Regions from separate parts of the Variovorax sp. FW301-JW7 genome, predicted to be linked through region 1. Evidence: predicted binding sites of a transcription regulator. Region 1 holds the regulator's gene; the other holds the start of a gene.

Region 1 (7,179 bases):
ACGCAAGCGACCTTCATCTGCCAGAAATACGGCATTCCCCAAATTTCGACCGGCGACATGTTGCGCGCCGCCGTCAAGGCAGGCACCCCCCTCGGGCTGCAGGCCAAGACGATCATGGATTCGGGTGCACTGGTCAGCGACGACCTGATCATCAACCTCGTGAAGGAACGCATCGCGCAGCCCGACTGCAACGGCGGCTTCCTGTTCGACGGCTTCCCGCGCACCATTCCTCAAGCCGACGCCATGAAGGCGGCCGGCGTCAAGCTCGACTACGTGCTCGAGATCGATGTGCCCTTCGGCGACATCATCGAACGCATGAGCGGTCGTCGCTCGCACCCGGCATCGGGCCGCACCTACCACGTCAAGTTCAATCCGCCGAAGGTGGAAGGCAAGGACGACGTGACTGGTGAAGAGCTGATCCAGCGCGAAGACGACAAGGAAGAGACCGTGCGCAAGCGGCTCGACGTCTACAGCCAGCAGACCCGTCCGCTGGTCGACTACTACTCGGCCTGGGCCAAGGCCGATCCGGCCGCCGCGCCGAAGTACCGCGCCATCCAAGGCGTGGGCACGGTCGATGAGATCACGCAGCGCGCGCTTGCCGCACTGAACAGCTGATTTGATTCAGCGGCTGACCCCGTCAGCCGCTCTCCTAACCGCCCTCCGACTCCGGCAGGGCGGCCACTCCCAAGAGTTCCAGCACCAGCGCGACCCGCGCCTTCACCGGCGTGAGTGCGCCCGCATCACGCAGCCCGTCACCGAGTTTCGGAAGGATGCGTCCGTTCGCACAGCGCGTGGCGCGCAGCACCGACACGCCGCCGTCCTGCGCCTTCAGCGCCGCGGCTTCCAGCGCGTGGTGCACGGTGCCATTGCCGGTCGCGGCCACGACCAGTCCGCGCAAGGGCTCAGCCGACGGAAGCAGCAACGCCTCGACGATCGCACCGCTCGCACCCGCGTGGCTCATGACGATCTCGACGCGGGGCCACGGCTTCGACACGGCCGTCAGCCGCGCCGCATCGAACGGCGCCCCCTGCGGCCACGCGCGAACGCGCCGCACCTCGCCCTCTTCCACATAGCCGACCGGCCCCGCATCGCCCGACGCGAAGGCATCGAGGCGGTAGGTGTGCACCTTCTGCACGTCGAGGCCGCTGTGGACCGTGCCCGCGCAGACCACCGTCACGCCCCGCGCGCCAGGCGTCGAAGCCACCACGAGCGCGTCGCGCACGTTCTGCGGACCATCAGGCGACAGGGCCGTCGCCGGGCGCATCGCGCAGGTCACCACCACCGGCTTGGCCGGCGCCAGCACGGCGTGCAGGAAGAAGGCGGTTTCCTCCAGCGTGTCGGTGCCGTGCGTGATCACGATGCCAGCCACATCAGGCTGCGCCAGCCAGTGTGCGCAGCGCATGGCCAGCTGGCGCCAGGTGTCGGCGTCCATGTCCTTGCTGTCGAGCTGCGCGACCTGCTCCGCCACCAGCGTCACGCCGGCCGGCGCCTCGATGCCGCCCAGCAGGTCCGCCACCCCCACCTGTCCCGCCGTGTAGCCGATGTTGTCGCCGCTGCTGGCAGCCTTGCCGGCAATGGTGCCGCCGGTGCCCAGCACCACCACGCGGCGCGTCTCGGACGAAGAGGAATGAGTCATGGCTTGTCAACTTTTGAAAACTGGTTAAAAATACAGGTACTGGATATCTAGCCAGTGCCGCAAGGAAACCACTATGCAGTTCGCAGTGAAGCTTACCGCCCGCCAGCAGCAGATCCTGGACCTGATCCAGGCCGCCATCGCACGCACCGGTGCGCCGCCGACGCGCGCCGAAATCGCCAACGAGCTGGGCTTCAAGTCGGCCAATGCCGCCGAGGAGCACCTGCAGGCCCTGGCCCGCAAGGGCGTCATCGAACTCGTCAGTGGCACTTCGCGCGGCATCCGCCTCAAGGGCGATGCGCTGCGCTCGCTCCACGAAACGCGCCACCGCGAAGGCAACCAGTTCTCGCTCTCGCTGCCCGGCATGGCCCAGCTCGCGCTGCCGCTCATCGGCCGTGTGGCGGCGGGTTCGCCCATCCTCGCGCAAGAGCACGTCGACCAGACCTATTACGTCGAGAACACGTTGTTCCAGCGCCAGCCCGACTACCTGCTCAAGGTGCGCGGCATGTCGATGCGCGACGCCGGCATCATGGACGGCGACCTGCTCGCCGTGCAGGCCACCAAGGAAGCGCGCAACGGCCAGATCGTGGTGGCGCGCCTCGGCGAAGAAGTCACCGTGAAACGCCTGAAGCGCAACAAGCAGGTGATCGAGCTGCACGCCGAGAACCCCGACTACCCGACCATCATCGTCCAGCCCGGCGAGCCCTTTGAAATCGAAGGCCTCGCGGTCGGCCTCATCCGCAACACCATGCTGATGTAGGTCCCGGGCCTGCTGCCCACGAGCAGCAGCACCTCATCCGGCCGCGACAGGTGGCGGGCGTATGGCGCGAAGTCGCCATCACCCTGTTGCGGCCGATTCAAGAAATCCTGCCTGTGTTCAACCTCATACTTTTTTGGAGTTCACATGGGAATCGCCCTCCTCGCCATCGCCGACCTCTGGTCGCCCCTGCAATCGCTGGCCACCCGCTGGATGCCCGCCCGCCGCCCGTCGCACGGTGACAGCAGCGACGCTGCAGCCGGTCTGCGCTACGTGGCCATTCGCCCGGCCTGCACGGCACGCACGGCAGGCAGCCCAATGCCGGCCACGTCGCCATCCGCCGCTACGCCCGCCCGCCCGCTGCGCGTGGTCCGTGTGGTCGACCGGCAAGGCTCGCAGCGCGGCTGCGCCAACCGGGTCGTGATTTCCGGCCGCATGGCCGACGTGTGCGCCGAACTCGACCGGCTCGCCGCTCTGGAAGCTGCGGAAACCGGGAGCGGCACGCCCCGCCCCAGCCACCTGCACTGAGAAGGTGCGAACGAGCCCGCCGTGCCTGCGCGCCCCGCACGCGCATGGCGGATTCACCCCCAACGGCCTGAAACAGGCCTCCCGGGCGCCATCTGGCACGGGGTATCCAAACGTTCACACGTGCGACGTGCCGATGCTGCGAGGCACAATGGCATGCCATGAACATTGTGATCCTCGACGATTACCAGGACGCCGTGCGCAAGCTGCAGTGCGCCGCCAAACTGGACGCCTATGCCGCCAAGGTCTACACCAACACGGTCAAGGGCATCGGCCAACTGTCGGTTCGCCTCAAGGATGCGGACGTCATCGTGCTCATCCGCGAGCGCAGCCAGATATCCCGCCAACTGATCGAGAAACTGCCCAAGCTCAAGCTGATTTCTCAAACGGGCCGCGTCGGCGGCCACATCGACGTCACGGCCTGCACCGAACGCGGCGTGGCGGTGGCCGAAGGCTCGGGCTCACCGCAGGCGCCCGCCGAACTCACCTGGGCGCTGATCATGGCGGCCATGCGCCGCCTGCCGCAGTACATCAGCAACCTCAAGCACGGGGCCTGGCAGCAGTCGGGCCTCAAGTCGGCGTCGATGCCGCCGAATTTCGGCGTGGGCTCGGTGCTCAAGGGCAAGACGCTGTGCATCTGGGGCTACGGCCGCATCGGCCAGCTGGTGGCCCGCTACGGGCAGGCCTTCGGCATGCAGGTCGTGATCTGGGGCCGCGAGGCCAGCTGCGCCAAGGCGCGCTCCGACGGCTTCCAGGTGGCGCAGAGCCGCCACGAATTCTTTGCCGCGGCCGACGTGCTGTCGGTGCATCTGCGGCTCAACGAGGACACCCAGGGCCTCGTCAAGCTCGAAGACCTCTCTCGCATGAAGCCGACGGCGCTGTTCGTCAACACTTCGCGCGCCGAGCTGGTCGAAGCCGATGCCCTGCTGGCCGCGCTCAATCGCGGGCGCCCCGGGCTGGCGGCCATCGACGTGTTCGAGAGCGAGCCGCCGCTGCAGGGCCATGCGCTGCTGCGTCTCGAAAACTGCATCTGCACGCCGCACATCGGCTACGTGGAGCAGGAAAGCTACGAAAGCTACTTCGGCCAGGCGTTCGACAACGTCGTGAGCTACATCAACGGCAACCCCACGAACATCGTGAACCCCGGCGCACTGCAGGTTCGCCGGTGAGTTCATGAGCCGGCCCGCGCCGCAGCGAGGCGCGCTCTGGGCGCTGCTGGCCGGCAATTTCGTGATCGGCACGGGCGTGATGGTCGTGCCCGGCACCCTCAATGAAATCAGCGTCTCGCTGGCGATCCAGGTCGCCACGGCGGGCCAACTGATCACTGCAGCCGCCTTCGTGATGTGCCTGGGCGCCCCGCTGCTGGCCGCCGCGGTCGCCGGTTGGGACCGCCGCAAGCTGCTGGCCCTCACCCTGCTCTGGTACGCCGCGTGGCACGTGGTCGCGGCGCTCATGCCCAGCTTCGGCGCGCTGCTGCCGGTGCGCATGCTGACGGTGATCGCGCCCGCCATCTTCACGCCCCAGGCCGCGGCCTGCGCCGGCATGCTGGTGCCGCCCGAGCAGCGCGGGCGCGCCGTGACCTTCGTCTTTCTCGGCTGGTCGGTGGCCTCGGTGCTGGGCCTGCCGATCGGCGCGCTGATCGGCGGCCACCTGGGCTGGCGCATGGCCTTCATGGCCATCGCGGCGCTCAGTGTCGTGAGCGCCGCTTCGGTCTGGCTCACGCTGCCCAGCGGCATCCGACCCGCCGCGCTCACGGCCGCTGCCTGGTCGCGCGTGCTGCGCAGCCCGGTGCTGATGGGCATCGTGTCGGTCACGGCACTGCAGGGCGTCGGCCAGTTTGTGCTGTTCAGCTACTTCGGCCCGCTGCTCAAGCAGGGTTTCGGCGCAGACGCCAACACGCTGAGCCTGATGTGGGCGCTGTTCGGCGCCTTCGGCCTGCTGGGCAACATGGTGGTGAGCCGCTACATCGACCGCGTCGGCGCCGGGCGCATGGTGCTGCTGACGACCGGGCTGATCGCGCTGAGCCTGCTGCTGTGGCCGCTGGCCAGCACGCTGGCGTGGCTCGCGGTGGTGCTCGTGCCCTGGGGCCTGGGCTGCTTCGCCACCAACTCCTCCCAGCAGGCGCGCCTGGTGGGGCTGGCGCCTGCCCTGGCGCCGGGCTCGGTGGCGCTCAACAGCTCGGGCATCTACATCGGCCAGGCTTTGGGTGCGGCGCTGGGCGGCTGGCTGCTGGCGAACGACGCCACCGAGTGGATGAGCCGGGTCGGTTTTGCACTGATGCTGCTGGCGATGGGCCTGAGCATCGCCATCGACCGCAGCCGCCGTCCGGCCTGATTCCGATGCCCCGCGTAACACCCGGGGCGCGGGCCTCCCGCGAGATTGCAAAATCGGAGCTTTCGTCCGCGTCGCGCACCCGCGCCGGCGCGGCCGCCCCGGACACCCACCAACCCATGAGAACCTTGATCCCATGACAGTGAACTACCCCCGAATCGGCGTGATCGGCGCCGGCGCCATGGGGCGCGGCATCGCGCAGATCGCCGCCCAGGCCGGCAGCGAAGTGCTGCTGCTCGACAGCTTCGCCGGCGCCGCCGAGCGCGGCCGCGAAGCCCTCGCCACCCAATGGAACAAGCTGCACGAGAAGGGCAAGATCGACGCCCCCACGCGCGATGCCTACGTGGCGCGCGTGAAGGCGGTCGACGGCATGCAGGCGCTCGCAGGCTGCGACCTCGTGGTCGAGGCCGTGGTCGAGAACCTCGAGGTCAAGCGCACGCTGTTCCGCGAGCTCGAGGACGTGGTCGCGCCCACCGCCACGCTGGTCACCAACACCTCGTCGCTGTCGGTCACGGCCATCGCGGCCGGCCTGCAGCACCCCGCGCGCTTTGCGGGCTTTCACTTCTTCAACCCGGTGCCGCTGATGAAGGTGGTCGAGGTGGTGGCGGGCTTCAAGACCTCGCCCGAGGTCTGCCAGAAGCTGGCCGGCTATGCCACGCAGATGGGCCACAGCGCCGTGCAGGCGCAGGACACGCCCGGCTTCATCGTCAACCACGCGGGCCGCGGCTACGGCACCGAGGCGCTGCGCATCGTCGGCGAAGGCGTGGCCGACTTCGCCACCATCGACCGCATCCTGAAGGACCAGGCGGGCTTTCGCCTCGGCCCGTTCGAGTTGCTCGACCTGACGGCGCTCGACGTGTCGCACCCGGTGATGGAGTCGATCTACCACCAGTACTTCGAAGAGCCGCGCTTCCGCCCGAGCGTGATCACCGCGCAGCGCCTGGCCGCCGGCGCGCTGGGCCGCAAGACCGGCGAGGGCTTCTACCGCTACGACAACGGCGTGATGCAGCAGACACCCGAAGCACCGGCGCCGGTGATCGAAGGCACGCCCGCGGTCTGGGTGTCGCCGCGTGCCGCGCGCCGCGCCGAGCTGCTGCGCCTGGTGAACACGCTGGGTGCGCAGATCGACAGCGGCAGTGCTCCCGCACCCCAGTCGATCATCCTGGTCGCGCCGCTGGGCTTCGACGTGACGACGGTCGCGGCCGTCGAGCGGCTGGACGCCACGCGCACCGTCGGCATCGACATGCTCATCGACGACGTCGCCACCAAGCGCCGCGTGCTGGCCACCAACCCGGCCACGCGCCGCGACGTGCGAGACGCCGCGCACGCCCTCTTCGCGCGCGACGGCAAGGCCGTGAGCGTGATCCGCGACAGCGGCGGCTTCGTCACGCAGCGCGTGATCGGCGCCATCGTCAACATCGCCGCCGACATGTGTCAGCAGCGCGTGTGCACGCCGGCCGACCTCGAGACCGCCGTGCAGCTGGGCCTGGGCTACCCGCGCGGCCCGCTCGCCATGGGCAACCTCTACGGGCCGACCAACATGCTCGAGGTGCTGTTCAACCTGCAGACCGTGTATGGCGACCCGCGCTATCGCCCGAGTCCGTGGCTGCGCCGCCGCGGCGCGCTGGGCCTGAGCCTGCTGCACGAAGAAGAATAAGCACGCACACCATGACCGCCGAACTCAAGAGCACCAGCGAAGGCAGCACCATGGTGCTGACCATCGTCAACCCGACCCAGCGCAATGCGCTGGGCCCCGAGATCTATGCCGCCGGCATCGAGGCGCTGAATGGCGCCGAGAGCAGCGACGAGATCCGCAGCGTCGTCATCGTGGGCGAAGGCGCCTGGTTCTGCGCCGGCGGCTCGCTGCAGCGGCTGCTGGCCAACCGCCAGCTCGACCGCTCCGTACAGGCCGAGAGCATCGAGGGCCTGCACA
Region 2 (7,179 bases), on a different contig from region 1:
GCGGCGGCACCAAGGTCATGCCGGGCCTGGCCGAAAAATGGGACATCTCGGCCGACGGCACCGTGTACACCTTCCACCTGCGCAAGGGCGTGAAGTGGCACACCACGAGCAAGAGCTTCAAGCCCACGCGCGACTTCAACGCCGACGACTTCATCTTCATGCTCGAGCGCCAGTGGAAGGAGAGCGACCCCTTCTTCAAGGTCACGAGCCAGAACCACTCCTACTTCAACGACATGGGCATGCCCAAGCTGCTGAAGTCCGTGGACCGCATCGACGACCACACGGTGAAGATCACGCTCAACCAGGCCGAGGCGCCGTTCCTGGCCAACCTGGCGATGCAGTACGCGGGCATCCAGTCGAAGGAATACGCCATCGCGATGCTGAAGGCCGGCACGCCCGAGAAGGTCGACCAGGACCCGGTCGGCACCGGCCCGTTCTACCTCGTGCAGTACCAGAAGGACGCGATCATCCGCTTCAAGGCCTTCCCGCAGTACTGGGGCGGCAAGGCCAAGATCGACGACCTCGTGTTCGCGATCACGCCCGATGCCTCGGTGCGCTGGGCCAAGCTGCAAAAGGGCGAGTGCCATGTCATGCCGTACCCGAACCCGGCCGACCTCGACGCGATCCGCAAGGACCCGAACGTGCAGGTGCTGGAGCAGCCCGGCCTGAACGTGGGCTACCTCTCGTACAACACGACGAAGAAGCCCTTCGACGACGTGCGCGTGCGCAAGGCCATCAACATGGCGATCAACAAGAAGGCCATCATCGACGGCGTGTACCTCACGACCGGCGTGGCGGCGAAGAACCCGATTCCGCCGACCCTGTGGTCCTACAACGATGCCGTGAAGGACGACCCGTACGATCCCGAAGCCGCCAAGAAGCTGCTGGCGCAGGCCGGTTTCCCCGACGGCTTCAGCACCGACCTGTGGGCCATGCCGGTGCAGCGCCCCTACAACCCGAACGCCAAGCGCATCGCAGAGCTGATGCAGGCCGACCTGGCCAAGATCAACGTCAAGGCCGAGATCAAGAGCTTCGAGTGGGGCGAGTACCGCAAGCGCCTGCAGGCCGGCGAGCACCAGATGGGCATGCTGGGCTGGACCGGCGACAACGGCGACCCGGACAACTTCATGTACACCCTGCTGGGCTGCGCCTCGGCCAAGTCGGCCAGCGGCAGCAACATCTCGAAGTTCTGCTACCAGCCGTATGAAGACCTCGTGGTGAAGGCCAAGAGCGCGACCAAGCAATCGGAGCGCGATGCGCTCTACAAGAAGGCGCAGGTCATCTTCAAGGAGCAGGCGCCGTGGTTCACCATCGCGCACGCGGTGCAGCTGAAGCCGGTGCGCAAGGAAGTGGTCGACTTCAAGCTCAGTCCTTTCGGCCGCCATACCTTCTACGGCGTGGATATCAAGTAAACCCCCAGGCTTCGCGCACTTCGTGTCGCTACGCCAACCCCCTTGCAGGGGGCAACACCTGCGGCCCGGCAAAGCCGGTTCCGCGGTGTTCCTGGAATAGAGAAAGTCTTGTTTTGAGTTCTGTTGTGTTGTCCACGCCCATCGCCATCGTCGCGGCCATGCACGAGGAGCTGAGCGCGCTCCTCGCGCGCATGCCCGACGAGCAGCGCGTGCGCGTGGCCGGCCGCGACTTCTGGGTCGGCCACCTGCAGGGCCAGCCCGTGGTCGCGGTGCTGTCGCGCATCGGCAAGGTCGCGGCGGCGGTCACGGCCACGGTGCTGCTCGAGCGCTTCGGCGTGCGGGCGATCGTGTTCACGGGCGTGGCGGGCGGACTGGCGCCGGGCGTGAACGTCGGCGACGTGGTCGTGGCGACCGAGCTGCTGCAGCACGACATGGACGCCTCGCCGATCTTTCCGAAGTACGAGGTGCCGCTGATGGGGCGTTCGCGTTTCGCGGCCGATGCGGCCATCGGCGATGCGCTGGCGGCGGTGGCCGAAAGCACGCTGCGCGATCCGGTGAGCCTGGTGGGGCAGAAGGCGGTCGACGAGTTCCGTCTGTGGTCGCCGAAGGTGCATCGCGGCCTGCTGATCAGCGGCGACCGCTTCGTGTCGACCACCGCGGAGTGTGGCGCCCTGCAGCGTTCGCTGCCCGACGCACTCGCCGTCGAGATGGAAGGCGCTGCGATGGCGCAGGCCTGCCACGACTACGGCGTGCCCTTCGCGGCGCTGCGGACCATCTCGGACCGCGCCGACGATGCCGCGCACGGCGACTTCACGCGCTTCGTGGCGGAGGTGGCGAGCCGCTACAGCCTGGCGCTCGTCGACGCCTGGCTCGCCTCCCTGCCGCGCGACGCGGCCTGAAGAACCCGCCTACGGCGCGAGCCGGCGCAGCTGCGGCAGGTCGCGCAGCAGCGGCGGGATCGACAGCGCCAGCAGCAGCGCGGCCAGCGGCACGACGCAGATGAAGCCCACGTGCTTGAAGCCCAGCGCGCCCACGGCGCCGCCGAGCACGAACATGGCGACCAGCCCGCCGCAGCGGCGCAGCCGGCTGCGGTCGTGGCGCACCGGCAGCGGCGTGGACGGCGCGCGCCGGTTCCAGTACAGCATCTTGCCCAGCTCGATCCCCACGTCGGTGATGTTGCCGGTCATGTGGGTGGTGCGCGTGCTGCCGCCCGAGGTCTTCGACGCCACGGCGTTCTGCAGCCCCATGATGAACGACAGCAGCAGCACCGTGAGCGGCACCGCGAACGGCGTGGCCCAGGTCAGCGTGATGGCGCCGGCGAGCCCGAACGGGAACATCAGCGCGGCCTCCAGCAGCAGCGGCAGCGCGTACACGCCATGCAGCCGGTGCTGCCGCGCCCAGTTCACCAGCACCGCGCAGACCGCGGCGCCGCTCACGAACGCGAGGATGGCGCCCAGCGCGTTCAGCAGCAGCGTGAGGTTGCCCAGCACCATGCCGTCCGCCAGCTGCGAGGCGAAGCCGGTCATGTGCGAGGTGTACATGTGCAGCACGAGGAAGCCGCCCGCATTGATGGCACCGGCGTTGAAGGCCAGCAGCAGTCCGAGCGCGGTGTTCGTCGACGGCGCGCGGTGGCGGTTGGTGAGGAAACGAAGTCTGCGCACGGGGCCCTCCAGGTCAGCTGCCTGTCGGCAGCCACTCTAGCACCCGATGCGCGGCGTTACTTGAGCCAGCCGCGCCGACGGAAGTACCACATCGGCACCAGCGCGCTGGCCGCCATCAGCGCGATGGCGTAGGGGTAGCCCATGGCCCAGTCGAGCTCGGGCATGAACTTGAAGTTCATGCCGTAGATGCTCGCGATCAGCGTGGGCGGCAGCAGCGCGACGCTGGCCACCGAGAAGATCTTGATGGTCTTGTTCTGGTTGATGTTGATGAAACCAACGGTCGCATCCATCAGGAAGTTGATCTTGTCGAACAGGAAGGCCGTGTGGTTGTCCAGCGATTCGATGTCGCGCAGGATCTGCCGCGCCTCTTCGAACTGCTCGGCGTTGAGCATCTTGCTGCGCATCATGAAGCTCACGGCGCGGCGCGTGTCCATCACGTTGCGGCGGATGCGGCCGTTCAAGTCTTCCTGCCGCGCGATGGCGCCGAGCACCTCGCCGGCCAGCTCGTCGCTGACGTTGCCCGAGAGCACCTTCTTGCCCGCCACCTCGAGCTCGTCGTAGATGTTCTCCAGCGTGTCGGCCGAGTATTCGGCGTCGGCGTCGAAGAGCTTGAGCATCACTTCTTTTGCGTCTTCGATCAGCCCCGGCGCGCGGCGTGCGCGCATGCGCAGCAGGCGGAACACGGGCACGTCTTCGTCGTGGATCGAGAACAGCACGCCGCGGCTGCGCAGGTCGGTGTTGTGCTGGTTCAGGATGAAGGCGACGCGCACCGTGCGCGGGTCTTCGTCGTCGTCGATCAGGAAGTCGGAACGGATGTGCAGCTCGCCGTTGTCTTCCTCGTAGAAGCGGGCCGATTCCTCGATGTCCTCGTCCATCGCGTCTTCGGGAATCGAGAGGCCGTAGTACTGCTTGATCCAGCGCTTTTCCTCGAGCGTGGGCGACTCGAGGTCGACCCAGATCGGCTGGAACTTGGAGAGCTCTTCGAGCGACTCGATCTCTTCCTGGACGAGGCGGCCGTTGGCGAGCGTAAAGATGTTGAGCATGGGCTCACTCCCGGGGATGACTGAACGATGGGCGAGGGAGGGGCGCTTTCAATTCCCGCGGACCCGGCGTCAGTACATCATGCGCGGCGTCGGATGGGAGTTGAAAGCTGCCGAGACGGGGCGGTTTCCATGGGGAGTCTCCGGTTGCAGCGAGGCGCGATTATGTCACCGGCCACAGGGGCGCAAGGCGCGTGGACTGGACGGACATACAGTAAAGTCGTGCCCATGCAGACCCCTGCGTCCCCCGTTCTTTCCACCCCCCCGAAGACGCAAGCCGAGCGCCTGGCCGCGGCGCTCGCCGCGCTCAACGACGACCAGCGCGCAGCGGTCGAGCACGGCGTGGGCGCGGCGGTCGGCGCCGACCACCGGCCGCTGCTCGTGATCGCCGGCGCGGGCTCGGGCAAGACCAGCACGCTGGCGCACCGCGTGGCGCACCTGATCGCGGGTGGCGTCGATCCGCAGCGCCTGCTGCTGCTCACCTTCTCGCGCCGCGCCGCGCAGGAAATGGAGCGCCGCGCGGGCCAGGTGCTGGCGCGCGTGCTGGGCCTGAAGTCGGAGCGCCCGCCGGCGTTGCCGTGGGCCGGCACCTTCCACGGCATCGGCGCGCGGCTGCTGCGCGAGTACGCCGCGCAGATCGGGCTGGACGAGAACTTCACCATCCACGACCGCGGCGACGCCGAAGACCTCATGGGGCTGGTGCGGCACGAACTGGGCCTGTCGTCCACGGTCAACCGCTTTCCGCGCAAGGGCACCTGCCTGTCGATCTACTCGCGCTGCGTGAACACGCGCGCGCCGCTGGCCACCGTGCTGAAAGACAGCTTTCCCTGGTGCGCCGAGTGGGAGGCGCAGCTCAAGGCGCTCTTCGGCGCCTACGTCGAGGCCAAGCAGCAGCAGAACGTGCTCGACTACGACGACCTCTTGCTCTACTGGGCCGAGATGGTCGCCGAGCCCGCGCTGGCCGCGCACGTCGGCGCGCGCTTCGACCACGTGCTGGTCGACGAGTACCAGGACACCAACCTGCTGCAGGCCGAGATCCTGCGCGCGATGAAGCCCGACGGGCGCGGCGTGACGGTGGTGGGCGACGACGCGCAGTCGATCTATTCGTTCCGCGGCGCCACGGTGCGCAACATCCTCGACTTTCCCTCGCAGTTTTCGCAAGAGGCGCGCGTCGTCACGCTGGAGCGCAACTACCGCTCGACGCAGCCGATCCTCGACGTGTCGAACCGCGTCATCGCGCAGGCCGCCGAGCGGCATGCCAAGACGCTGTGGACCGACAAGCCCTCGGCCGGCAAGCCGGTGCTGGTGCTCGTGCCCGACGAGGCCGGGCAGGCGTGCTGGGTGGCCGACAAGATCCTGGCGCACCGCGAGGGCGGGCTGGCGCTGAAGTCGCAGGCGGTGCTGTTTCGCACCTCGTCGCACAGCGCGGCGCTCGAGCTGGAGCTGGCGCGGCGCAACATCCCGTTCGTGAAGTTCGGCGGGCTCAAGTTCCTCGAGGCCTCGCATGTGAAGGACCTGCTCGCGGTGCTGCGCTTCGCGCAGAACCCGCGCGGGCGCATGGCGGGCTTCCGGGTCACGCAGATCATTCCGGGCGTGGGCCCGGCCACCGGCACGCGCCTGCTCGACGCGATGGACCAGGCGGCCGACCCGGCCGCTGCGGTGAGGGACTTCGTGCCGCCGTCGGCCGCGCGCGAACAGTGGGCCGACTTTGCCCAGGCCTACGCCGCCTTGCGCGCGCCGTCGCTGCAGTGGCCGGCCGACGTGGAGGTGGCCATGCAGTGGTACCAGCCGCACCTGGAGCGGCTGTACGAAGACACCTCGGGCGTGCGCCGTGCCGATGTCGAACAGCTGGCGCGGCTGGCGGCCGGCTATGGCTCGCGCGAGCGCTTTCTCACCGAGCTCACGCTCGATCCGCCTGAAGCCACCAGCGACCGGCCCGGTCCGCCGTCGCTCGACGAGGACTACCTGATCCTGTCGACCATCCATTCGGCCAAGGGCCAGGAGTGGAATTCGGTGCACGTCATCAACGTGGTCGACGGCTGCATGCCGGCCGATGTGGCGCAGGGCGCGCACGAACTGGAAGAAGAGCGGCGCCTGCTCTACGTGGCGATGACGCGGGCCCGCGACCACCTGCACCTGGTGATGCCGCAGCGCTTCCACATCACGCAGCAGGCGGCGCGCGGCGACCGGCACCTGTACGCCAACCGCACCCGCTTCATCACGGAGTCCGACCTCGCGGGCTTCGAGCTGCAGACCTGGCCACCGCCGCCGGTGCTGCCGCCCGCGGTGCCGCCGCCGGCCGCGGTGATCGACCTGCGCAACCGCATGCGCGCCGCCTGGCGCTGAATGGGCCGGCCCTGCGGGCGGGAGGGTCACTGCGCGCGGCGCGTGGAAACACTTGCTTCCAATGTGCCGCAAGGGCATGCCACTGCACGGGGGCAGCTATGGAATCAATAGCGGATTAGGGCATGCAATACACCGGCCCGTCACTCGGGCAAGCCCCGGTATTGCAATACCGTGACAGCTTGGGCATAGTGAATCCGACCGCCCCCTTTCTCACCTCTCTCTTCCTCTTCTCCCGTTCTCCCCCAAACCTGTTTCGCCGGCCACGCTTCATCCCGGAGCGCGGTCATTTCCCCAACCGTCAATTCTCAGGAGGTCATTCATGAATTTGACGATCAGCGGTCATCACCTCGACGTCACACCTGCCTTGCGCACCTACGTCACGAGCAAGCTGGACCGGATCACGCGACATTTCGACCAGGTGGTCGATGTCAAGGTGATCCTCACGGTGGAAAAGCAGAAGGAAAAGGAACGCCGCCAAAGGGCGGAGTGCAACATTCACGTCAAGGGCAATGACATGTTCGCGGAATCGAGCCACGCTGATCTGTACGCCGCGGTCGATGAGCTGGTCGACAAGCTCGACCGCCAGGTGGTCCGCCACAAGGATCGCCTGCAGGACCACCATCACGTGGCGCCCAAGCGCGTGATGTAAACGCCGGGCCCCGCGCCCCGCATCTCAGGCCGCCTTCGGGCGGCCTTTTGTTTGTCCGACCACATTGGTGG

Evidence for each region. Region 1 encodes LexA, which represses DNA repair genes until DNA is damaged. Its sites were predicted from a motif close to ACTGTATNNNNATACAGT; they were not measured.
Region 2: a site for LexA is predicted at 4,312-4,329, ahead of AC3WQM_RS25520 (ATP-dependent helicase). Genes of this name have one in related genera too.

What each region holds. Positions count from the first base shown of each region.
Region 1 is NZ_JBYTBC010000003.1:720,244-727,422, reverse strand. Features, by position in the region: gene adk (adenylate kinase) at 1-615, shown strand, start outside; gene AC3WQM_RS11825 (asparaginase) at 650-1,636, opposite strand; gene lexA (transcriptional repressor LexA) at 1,710-2,393, shown strand; gene AC3WQM_RS11815 (hypothetical protein) at 2,538-2,918, shown strand; gene AC3WQM_RS11810 (D-2-hydroxyacid dehydrogenase family protein) at 3,077-4,084, shown strand; gene AC3WQM_RS11805 (MFS transporter) at 4,089-5,249, shown strand; gene AC3WQM_RS11800 (3-hydroxyacyl-CoA dehydrogenase) at 5,383-6,903, shown strand; gene AC3WQM_RS11795 (oxepin-CoA hydrolase, alternative type) at 6,915-7,179, shown strand, end outside.
Region 2 is NZ_JBYTBC010000010.1:267,083-274,261, forward strand. Features, by position in the region: gene AC3WQM_RS25500 (ABC transporter substrate-binding protein) at 1-1,412, shown strand, start outside; gene AC3WQM_RS25505 (5'-methylthioadenosine/adenosylhomocysteine nucleosidase) at 1,541-2,311, shown strand; gene AC3WQM_RS25510 (YoaK family protein) at 2,321-3,073, opposite strand; gene corA (magnesium/cobalt transporter CorA) at 3,130-4,116, opposite strand; gene AC3WQM_RS25520 (ATP-dependent helicase) at 4,342-6,459, shown strand; gene hpf (ribosome hibernation-promoting factor, HPF/YfiA family) at 6,779-7,108, shown strand.